Regions from separate parts of the Streptomyces sp. NPDC002076 genome, predicted to be linked through region 1. Evidence: riboswitches for the same ligand, from Rfam matches in the RefSeq annotation. Region 1 holds a riboswitch; the other holds the start of a gene.

What was found. Region 1 has a riboswitch for cobalamin ahead of ACWCQS_RS00420 (ribonucleoside-diphosphate reductase subunit alpha). Riboswitches for the same ligand answer to the same signal wherever they lie in the genome.
Region 2: it holds a riboswitch for cobalamin, as region 1 does, so the genes downstream of both, ACWCQS_RS37825 (HoxN/HupN/NixA family nickel/cobalt transporter) here and ACWCQS_RS00420 (ribonucleoside-diphosphate reductase subunit alpha) in region 1, are expected to answer to the same signal.

The regions. Positions count from the first base shown of each region.
Region 1 covers NZ_JBSFDI010000001.1:87,104-92,468, forward strand. The annotation lists gene mctP (monocarboxylate uptake permease MctP) at 1-1,032, shown strand, start outside; gene ACWCQS_RS00415 (GNAT family N-acetyltransferase) at 1,107-1,613, shown strand; cobalamin riboswitch at 1,666-1,790, shown strand; gene ACWCQS_RS00420 (ribonucleoside-diphosphate reductase subunit alpha) at 1,917-4,286, shown strand; gene ACWCQS_RS00425 (ribonucleotide-diphosphate reductase subunit beta) at 4,286-5,299, shown strand; gene ACWCQS_RS00430 (hypothetical protein) at 5,308-5,365, opposite strand, start outside.
Region 2 covers NZ_JBSFDI010000025.1:111,925-117,289, reverse strand. The annotation lists gene ACWCQS_RS37840 (hypothetical protein) at 19-228, shown strand; partial or broken gene ACWCQS_RS37835 (PepSY-associated TM helix domain-containing protein) at 415-1,858, shown strand; gene ACWCQS_RS37830 (ArsR/SmtB family transcription factor) at 1,929-2,288, opposite strand; cobalamin riboswitch at 2,338-2,558, shown strand; gene ACWCQS_RS37825 (HoxN/HupN/NixA family nickel/cobalt transporter) at 2,586-3,695, shown strand; partial or broken gene ACWCQS_RS37820 (heavy metal translocating P-type ATPase) at 3,813-4,207, shown strand; gene ACWCQS_RS37815 (Fur family transcriptional regulator) at 4,414-4,896, shown strand; gene ACWCQS_RS37810 (CobW family GTP-binding protein) at 4,839-5,365, shown strand, end outside.

The DNA of each region.
Region 1 (5,365 bases):
GTCAAGGACACGCTGATCTACATCGTCATCGCGGTGGCGATCATCTACATCCCGATCAAGCTGGGCGGCTTCGACGACATCTTCGCCAAGGCGGGCCAGGCGTTCAGCCAGGTCAACCCGGCGACGGGCAAGCCGCGCGGCGCGCTCGTGCCCCCGGAGGCCGGACAGTGGACGTACGCCACCCTGGCCCTGGGCTCCGCCCTCGCGCTCTTCATGTACCCGCACTCGATCACCGCGACCCTGTCCTCCAGGAGCCGTAACGTGATCCGCCGCAACACCACGATCCTGCCGCTGTACTCCCTGATGCTCGGCCTGCTCGCGCTGCTGGGCTTCATGGCGATCGCGGCCGGGGTCAAGGTCACCAACGGCCAGCTGGCCATCCCCCAGCTGTTCGAGGACATGTTCCCGGACTGGTTCGCGGGCGTGGCCTTCGCGGCGATCGGCATCGGTGCCCTGGTCCCCGCGGCGATCATGTCGATCGCGGCGGCGAACCTCTTCACCCGCAACATCTACAAGGACTTCATCAAGCCGGACGCCACGCCGAAGCAGGAGGCCCAGGTCTCCAAGATCGTCTCCCTGCTGGTGAAGGTCGGCGCCCTGGTCTTCGTCCTCACCATGGACAAGACGGTGGCGATCAACTTCCAGCTCCTGGGCGGCATCTGGATCCTGCAGACCTTCCCGGCCCTGGTCGGCGGCCTGTTCACCCGCTGGTTCCACCGATGGGCGCTGCTGGCCGGCTGGGCGGTCGGCATGGCGTACGGCACGGTCGCCGCGTACGGCGTCGCCTCCCCGACCCAGAAGCACTTCGGCGGCTCGGCGAAGGAGATTCCCGGCATCGGCGAGATCGGCTACATCGGCCTCACGGCCTTCGTCCTCAACGTCGTGGTCACCGTGGTCCTCACCGTCGTCCTGAAGGCCGTGAAGGCCCCCGAGGGCGTCGACGAGACCAAGCCGGAGGACTACACGGCGGACGCGGGCGACCCGGGGGTGCAGGTGGAACTGCCGCCGGCGACGGCGGGCGCCGGTCACTGAGCGACCGCCGTACGACGGGCCGCCGGAGGAAATCCGGCGGCCCGTTGTCGTATCGCTCCGGCAGACTCGACGCCATGGACATCGTGATCCGGCAGGTAACCCCGGAAGAGTACGACGCCCTCGGCGAGATCACCGCCCAGGCCTACCTCCAGGACGGTCTCCTCGACTTCGGGGAGAGTGACTGGTATCTGGGCGAACTGAGAGACGTGGCCAAGCGAGCGGCCGCGGCACAGGTGCTCGTGGCCGTCCGGGACGGCGCCCTCCTCGGCGGAGTCACCTTCGTGCCGTCCCCCGGGCCCATGGCCGACATCGCCCGGCCCGGAGAGGCCGAGATCCGCATGCTGGCGGTCGCGCACGCGGGCCGGGGACAGGGTGCCGGCGAGGCGCTCGTCCGGGCCTGCGTCGACCGCGCACGGGCCACGGAGGCCTGCACGGCCCTCGTCCTGTCCACCCAGCGCACCATGCACGCCGCCCACCGCATCTACGAGCGCCTGGGGTTCGTCCGCGTCCCCGAACGCGACTGGAACCCGCTCCCGGAACTCGCCGACATCACTCTCCTCACCTACGAGTTGACGCTCTGACACCGTCACGACACAACATCTGGGGGTGACACGACAGCCCGGCACTAGATGTATGCTCATGCTCGCTGTCGCCGCAGGGGAATCCGGTGCGAATCCGGAACTGTCCCGCAACGGTGTACTTGTGCGCGTCTGCGCTCAGGAGTCAGTCCGAGGACCTGCCGGCAGCGCACCCGGCCGTCCGGTTCGGGTGCCCTGAGACGTCCGGGCCTCGTGGGATGGGCCGGTGGACGCGACGCCGTGCGCGCTCGTGGCTGCCCCCTGCCCTCCACAAGGCCCCCGTGCCGAGCGAGGGAGAGCCCCCACGTGACCATCGCGCCAGCAGATCCGGCTTCAGCCACCGGCCTGGAGACCGACGGTCCCGGTGCCGCGCTGCTGCGGACCCTGACCGAGCTGACCGCCGACCTCCCCGACGCCGACCCCGGCCGGGTCGCCGCCGCCGCGCTGCGCGGCCGGTCCGCCCGGGCCGACGAGGCGGAGTTGCGCGAGCTGGCCACCGAGGCCGCCGCCGGGCTCATCTCCGAGGACCCCGCCTACTCCCGGCTGGCCGCCCGGCTGCTGACCATCTCCATCCGCGCCGAGGCCGCCTCGCAGGGCGTGACGTCCTTCACCGGATCCGTGGCCGTGGGGCACCGCGAGGGGCTCATCGCCGACCGCACCGCCGAGTTCGTACGGCTGCACGCCGAACGGCTCGACGCGCTGATCGACCGCGACGCCGACGACCGCTTCGGCTACTTCGGGCTGCGGACGCTCCACAGCCGCTATCTCCTGCGGCACCCGATCACCCGCAAGGTCATCGAGACGCCCCAGCACTTCATGCTGCGGGTCGCGAGCGGCCTGGCCGAGGACGACACGACCCGTTCCGTGGACGAAGTGGCCGCGCTCTACGGGCTCATGAGCAGGCTCGACTACCTCCCGTCCTCCCCCACGCTCTTCAACTCCGGCACGCGGCACCCGCAGATGTCGTCCTGCTACCTCCTCGACTCCCCGCTGGACGAGCTGGACTCCATCTACGACCGCTACCACCAGGTGGCCCGGCTCTCCAAGCACGCCGGCGGCATCGGTCTGTCGTACTCCCGGATCCGCAGCCGGGGTTCGCTGATCCGCGGTACCAACGGGCACTCCAACGGCATCGTGCCGTTCCTGAAGACCCTGGACGCCTCGGTGGCCGCCGTGAACCAGGGCGGCCGGCGCAAGGGCGCGGCCGCGGTCTACCTGGAGACCTGGCACTCCGACATCGAGGAGTTCCTGGAGCTGCGGGACAACACCGGTGAGGACGCCCGCCGTACGCACAACCTGAACCTCGCGCACTGGATCCCGGACGAGTTCATGCGCCGGGTCAACGCCGACGGGCAGTGGTCGCTGTTCTCCCCGTCGGACGTGCCGGAGCTGGTGGACCTGTGGGGCGAGGAGTTCGAGGCCGCGTACCGCAAGGCGGAGGAAAAGGGCCTTGCGAAGAAGACCATGCCGGCCCGTGAGCTGTACGGCCGGATGATGCGCACCCTCGCGCAGACCGGCAACGGCTGGATGACCTTCAAGGACGCGGCCAACCGCACCGCCAACCAGACGGCCCTGCCGGGGCACGTGGTCCACTCCTCCAACCTCTGCACGGAGATCCTGGAGGTCACGGACGACGGGGAGACCGCGGTCTGCAACCTGGGGTCCGTCAACCTGGGTGCGTTTGTCGACATGACGACTGGCGACCTCGACTGGCAGCGGCTGGACGAGACCGTCCGTACCGCCGTCACCTTCCTCGACCGCGTGGTCGACATCAACTTCTATCCGACCGAGCAGGCGGGTCGGTCGAACGCCAAGTGGCGTCCCGTCGGTCTCGGCGCGATGGGTCTGCAGGACGTCTTCTTCAAGCTGCGCCTGCCCTTCGACTCGCCTCAGGCCAAGGCCCTGTCCACGCGGATCGCCGAGCGGATCATGCTCGCCGCGTACGAGGCCTCCGCCGACCTGGCCGAGCGCAACGGCCCGCTGCCGGCCTGGGAGAAGACCCGTACGGCCCAGGGCGTGCTGCACCCCGACCACTACGGTGTCGAGCTGTCCTGGCCGGAGCGCTGGGCGGCGCTGCGCGGCCGTATCGCCGAGGTCGGCATGCGCAACTCCCTGCTGCTGGCCATCGCGCCCACCGCCACCATCGCCTCCATCGCGGGCGTCTACGAGTGCATCGAGCCGCAGGTGTCGAACCTGTTCAAGCGCGAGACGCTGTCCGGTGAGTTCCTGCAGGTCAACTCCTACCTGGTGCAGGACCTGAAGGAGCTGGGCGTCTGGGACGCCCGCACCCGTGAGGCGCTGCGGGACAGCAACGGCTCGGTGCAGGACTTCGCGTGGATCCCGGCCGACGTACGGGCGCTGTACCGCACGGCGTGGGAGATCCCGCAGCGGGGCCTGATCGACATGGCGGCGGCCCGCACGCCGTTCCTGGACCAGTCGCAGTCCCTGAACCTGTTCATGGAGACGCCGACCATCGGCAAGCTCTCCTCGATGTACGCGTACGCCTGGAAGTCGGGCCTGAAGACGACGTACTACCTGCGCTCCCGCCCGGCGACCCGCATCGCCCGCGCCGCCCAGGCGCAGACCCCCGCCGGCATCCCCGTCCAGCAGGTCGCCGACCCCGACGCGGTCGCCTGCTCCCTTGAGAACCCCGAGTCCTGCGAGGCATGCCAGTAATGTCCAACCGTCCCCAGAACCTTCTCGACCCGGGCTTCGAACTCACCCTGCGCCCCATGCGCTACCCGGACTTCTACGAGCGCTACCGCGACGCGATCAAGAACACCTGGCACGTCGAGGAGGTCGACCTCCACTCGGACGTCGCCGACCTCGCGAAGCTGACGCCCGAGGAGCAGCACCTCATCGGCCGCCTGGTCGCCTTCTTCGCGACCGGTGACTCGATCGTCGCCAACAACCTGGTGCTGACGCTGTACAAGCACATCAACTCTCCCGAGGCGCGGCTCTACTTGAGCCGTCAGCTCTTCGAGGAGGCCGTGCACGTCCAGTTCTATCTGACGCTCCTGGACACCTACCTGCCCGACCCGGACGACCGCGCGGCGGCCTTCGCCGCGGTGGAGAACATCCCCTCCATCCGCGAGAAGGCCGGGTTCTGCTTCAAGTGGATCAACGAGGTCGAGAAGCTCGAGCGGCTGGAGACGAAGGCCGACCGCCGTCGCTTCCTGCTCAACCTGATCTGCTTCGCCGCGTGCATCGAGGGCCTGTTCTTCTACGGCGCGTTCGCGTACGTCTACTGGTTCCGCAGCCGGGGTCTGCTGCACGGTCTGGCGACCGGCACCAACTGGGTGTTCCGCGACGAGACGATGCACATGTCCTTCGCCTTCGACGTGGTCGACACCGTCCGCAAGGAGGAGCCGGAGCTGTTCGACGAGGAGCTGGGGCAGCAGGTCACCGACATGCTGAGGGAGGCCGTCGAGGCCGAGCTGCAGTTCGCGCGCGACCTGTGCGGCGACGGCCTGCCGGGCATGAACACCGAGTCGATGCGGCAGTACCTGGAGTGCGTCGCCGACCAGCGCCTCAGCCGCCTGGGGTTCGCCCCGGTGTACGGCTCGGAGAACCCGTTCTCCTTCATGGAGCTGCAGGGCGTCCAGGAGCTGACGAACTTCTTCGAGCGCCGCCCGTCGGCGTACCAGGTCGCGGTGGAGGGCACCGTCGACCTGGACGAAGACTTCTGACCGGCCGTTCAGACGGGGTGGGCCGCGCCGTGGTGCCTACGGGTCCGGCTCGGCCGCCTCGCCTCC
Region 2 (5,365 bases), on a different contig from region 1:
CCACGGAGGTGGATCAGCATGACCGACACCAGCGGGCTGGAACCCGTCGCCACGTTCTGCGGCAACTGCAACTGCGGCTGTCCCCAGCTGTTCGTCGACCCGGGCGCCCCCACCGACCGCCGCATCGTCCTGACCGACGACTTCGGCCAGCAGGTCCGGATGAGCGCCGACCAGTTCTCCTCGATCGTCGCCGACGCCAAGGCAGGCAAGCTGGACGGCATCGCCTGACCGACCGTCGCAGGGCAACGCGAAGGCGGCCCGCATGGGCGACTCCCTGTTCCAGTCGCTGCACGGCGCCGGGCCGCCGACCCTCGCGACCGACCGGGTGTTCCACATCACACCAACGGCACGGAACTCACCGTTCCGCTCAGCCGACAGCTGACGTGACACCCGTACGCCCCAGGAGCAGTCCCCATGTCCGTCGAACCGCCCATCACCGTCCCACCCCGCACGGCCGGCGATGCCGGTGAGTCGGCCCCGGGCCCTGTTTCGGCCTCGGCTCCCTGGGCCCTTCGCGCGCTGCGCCCGCTGGTGCTGCGCCTGCACTTCTACGCGGGCGTGTTCGTCGCGCCGTTCCTGCTCGTCACGGCGGTCACCGGACTGCTGTACGCGGGCTCGTTCCAGGCCGAGAAGATCGTGTACGCCCACGAACTGACCGTCCCGGTCGGCGACCACAAGCTGCCGATCTCCCAGCAGGTGAAGGCCGCCCGCAAGGCCCACCCCGAGGGCACCATCTCCGCCGTGCGGCCGTCACCGCAGCCCGATGCGACCACCCGCGTGCTGCTGTCCGGTGTCAAGGGCATAGCCGCCGACCACACCCTCGCCGTGTTCGTGGACCCCTACACCGGCAAGGTGCGCGGCGCCCTGGAGCAGTACGGCTCCACCGGCGCCCTGCCGCTGCGCACCTGGATCGACGAGTTCCACCGCGAGCTGCACCTGGGCGACTCCGGCCGCCTGTACAGCGCGTTCGCCGCCAGTTGGCTCTGGGTGATCACGGGTGGCGGGCTGGTGCTGTGGTTCGGTCGGCGCCGCGCCCGCCGCAAGGTGCGCGGCGCCACGGGGCGGCGGCGCTCCCTGACCCTGCACGGCACGGTGGGTGTGTGGGCGGCCGGCGGGCTGCTCTTCCTGTCGGCGACCGGCTCTGACCTGGTCCACCTACGCCGGAGCGCACATCGGCGACATCCGCGAAGCCCCCGGCCAGTCCACGCCGTCCGTCACCGCGACGGTGGGCAGCGGGCACGAGGGACACGGCTCCATGGCGGGCATGGACATGAATGGCATGGAGAGGGGCTCGCACTCCGGCGCACGGTCCGACGTGGGTCTCGACGCCGTCCCGAAGACGGCCCGCGCCGAGGGCCTGTCCGATCCGGTCGAAATCGTGCCGCCCGCGGACTCCTCCTCCGCCTATGTCGTACGGCAGATCCAACGCAGCTGGCCGGAGAAGCAGGACTCGATCGCCGTCTACCCGGCCACCGGCAAGGTCACCGACGTCCTGCGCTTCTCCGGCTACCCGGTGCTGGCCAAACTGACCCGGTGGGGCATCGACGCCCACACCGGCACCCTGTTCGGCCTCGTGAACCAGATCGCGCTGGCCGGCCTCGCCCTGGCCCTGGTCCTCCTCATCCTCTGGGGCTACCGCATGTGGTGGCAGCGCGGCCGCGGCTCCGCCTTCGGCCGCCCGATTCCCCGCGGTGCCTGGCGGCAGGTGCCGGTGTACGTGCTGGTGCCCTGCGTCGCGGTGGTCGCCGTCGTCGGCTACTACGTCCCGCTGCTAGGGATCCCGCTCGCCGGCTTCCTCGCGGTGGACATGGTCCTCGGCTGGGTCACACGCCGTCGTACCGGGCACGCACACGCCTGAACCGAGCGGCCGCACCTGCGCGGGAGCGTCGCGCGACGCTTGCCGCGATCGCGTGCGGCCGCGGGTCTCGTCATGCTTCTCGGGACACGCACTGTTCGAGCAGTGCGGCCATCGGGCCCTCGACCAGCCGGTAGCGCACGATTCGGCCGTCCTTCTCGCCGTGGACGATGCCTGCGGTTCGCAGCAGGCGCAGGGCCTGGGACACGGCGGTGTCCCTCATGCCGGTGGCGACGGCCAGGTCGGAGACGGCGATGGGAGCGGCCTCGTGAAGGGCGAGCAGCAGGGCCAGGCGCCCGGGATCCGAGAGCAGCGAGAAGCGGTCGGCCCAGGCGCGTACACGCTCCGGCTCGCCGACGGCGGCGATGGCGTCGCAGACCCGATGGCCGTCGATGGTGCGCTGCCCGGCGCGCTCCGCGGGGACGAGATGCATGGACCCATCATCGCAGTCCACGAAATGCCGCCTCAATACCTGCACACTTATGCAGCCTTGCAGCCTCGGCCTCCGGCCTTCTAGGGTGAGCGGGCCGTGGTGTTCGGGAAGACCGGTGACAGTCCCTCAGGGGCTCAGTCCGGAGCGGCCCTCGCCACTGTGATCGGGGAGTTCCCGCCCCATGCATTGCCACTGGCCTCGCGGCCGGGAAGGCAGGGGCGGGCGCGATGACCCGTCAGCCAGGAGACCGGCCACGGCAGCACGAAGCTGATCCACGAGGTGCTGGAGCGTGACCGAATGACCATGCCCGAAGGCGTGCCCGAAACTGCCGTCTCCCCATCCTTCCGCTGGCGGCGCGAGGATACCCTCCGAACCGCCGGCCTCCTGGCCGTGATCGTCGCCTTGCACGTGGTCGCCTTCGGGATCCTCTTCCTGCTCGTGGTCCCGCGCCACTACGAGGTCGGAACCAAGGCGTTCGGGGTGGGTCTCGGCATCACGGCCTACACCCTCGGCATGCGGCACGCCTTCGACGCCGACCACATCGCCGCGATCGACAACACCACCCGCAAGTTGATGGCCGACGGCAAACGGCCGGTGTCGGTGGGCTTCTGGTTCGCGCTCGGCCACTCCAGCGTGGTCGTCGTCATGGCGGCGCTGGTCGCCGGCGGCGCCAAGCTCGCCGGCACCCTGATGAACGACAGCTCCCGGACCCACCAGGTCCTCGGCACCGTCGGCACCACGGTCTCCGGCGGCTTCCTGTACCTCATCGCCGCGCTCAACCTCGTGGCGCTGTTCGGCATCGCCCGCGTCTTCAGGGCCATGCGGAACGGCCAGTACGACGAGGCCGAGTTGGAAGCCCACCTCGACTCGCGCGGCTTCATGAACCGCATCCTGGGCCGGCTCACCAGGTCCGTCCGCCGGCCCGGCCAGATGTTCCCGCTCGGTTTCGTCTTCGGCATCGGTTTCGACACCTCGACCGAGGTGTTGCTCCTCGCCCTGGCCGGCAACGGCGCCGCCGCCGGCCTCCCCTGGTACGCGGTCCTGTGCCTGCCCCTACTCTTCGCCGCCGGCATGAGTCTGTTCGACACGCTCGACGGCACCTTCATGAACTTCGCCTACCAGTGGGCGTTCTCCAACCCCGTCCGCAAGGTGTTTTACAACCTCACGATCACCGGCCTGTCCATCGCCGTCGCCTTCTTCGTCGGCACGATCGAACTGGTCGGCGTCCTGCACGACAAGCTCGGGCTGAGCGATGGCGTCAGCGGATGGATCTCGGGCCTGGACCTGGACAACGTCGGCTACGTCATCGTCGGCCTGTTCGTGGTCGTCTGGGCCGTGGCCATCGCCTACTGGCGGCTGGCCAGGGTCGAGGAACGCTGGGGTACCCACACCGCCGACGCCGGCTGACGACGCCACTACGGAAAGCGGGCGGGCTCTGCCTGGACGAAGTCGAGGAAGGCAATCCACTCGTCCAGCGGGTAGCGCACACGGACGACCGAATCGCTGCGGCGATGAGAGCAGTGCAGGGAACTGGAGCAGGCCGGCCGCAAGGTCCAGGTCGTGGGGAAGGCGTCAACGACGCGCCCGCCCTGGCCGCCGCCCACACCGGCATCGCCATGGGCCGAGCCGGTTCGGACCTCGCCCTGGAGACCCCCGACGCGGTGATCGTGCGCGACGAACTGGCAACCGTGCCCGCCGTCATCGCCCTCTCCCGCCGGGCCCGCCGCCTGATCATGCAGAACCTGGCCATCGCCGCCGTGTTCATCTCCGGCCTGGTCGTCTGGGACCTCACCGCCACCCTCCCCCTGCCCCTCGGCGTCCTCGGCCACGAGGGCTCGACCGTCATCGTCGGCCTCAACGGCCTGCGGCTCCTGCGCGAGGCCGCCTGGACCCGGGCCCGCACGGAGGGCCAGCCCTGACTCGCCCCGCCCCATGGCCCGCCGTACCCGCGCAGGTGCGGCGGGCCATTGCCGTCTGATTGCTCCGGCAGCACTGCTGAACCCAGGCGATGCCGCCCAGTCACACATGACTGAGCGTTCATATGGACATGGATTTCATTTCCATCTACGGTGGAGCGTGCCGACCCGGCACGAGCCATAGGGGGTGATGCGCCATGGGCGGCCGGATGACCCGACAACGCAAGGCGGTCACGCGGATACTCGCGGCCTGCCAGGACTTCGTATCGGCCCAGGAGTTGTACGCCCTTCTGGTGGCCGGCGACCACTCGATCGGCCTGACCACCGTCTACCGCGCCCTGCGTGAGCTGGAGGTGGACGGCGGCGTGGACGTCGTACGCGACGAGACCGGCGGGCGGCTCTACCGGCTGCGTCCGGCCGACGGGCACCGCCACTACCTGATGTGCCGCGACTGCGGTCGCAGCCGGCCGGTGGACTCCGAGGTCGTCGAGGAGTGGGCGGGCCGGATCGCCGCCGCGACCGGCTTCACCGCGGTGGAGCACACCGTCGAACTCACCGGCGTCTGCGCCGACTGTCTGCCCCACACCGACGGAGGCCGGCCGTCCGGGGACGGAGATGAAGGAGAGGAACAGCCATGCCACTGGGAGCTCGCCGCTGGCCTCCGGAGCCCAGTCCGCAGCTGCGCGAGCTGAAAGAGGCCGTGCGTGCCCTGCTCGATCTCGACGACGACACCGCCGTCCTGATCCGCCAGCTCGCCTGCACCGAACCGGGCTGCCCGCCGTTGGAAACCGTCATCGTCGTGTTGCCGATGGAGGGCGACGCCCGCCGCTGGACCCTGCACCACCCCGCCGACCAGATCACCGAGGACGACCTGCGCGACGCTCTCCTCGCCACACCCGAACAGCACGACCAGGAGACTGAATTGACCTCCCCGGAACCCGCCGAACCCCGCGATGAGCGGGTCCCCGTCACCGTCCTGACCGGCTTCCTCGGCGCCGGCAAGACCACCCTCCTCAACCGCATCCTCACCGAGAACCACGGCATGAGGATCGCCGTGATCGAGAACGAGTTCGGCGAGGTCGGCATCGACGACGCCCTCGTCCTCGACGCCGAGGAAGAGATCTTCGAGATGAACAACGGCTGCATCTGCTGCACCGTGCG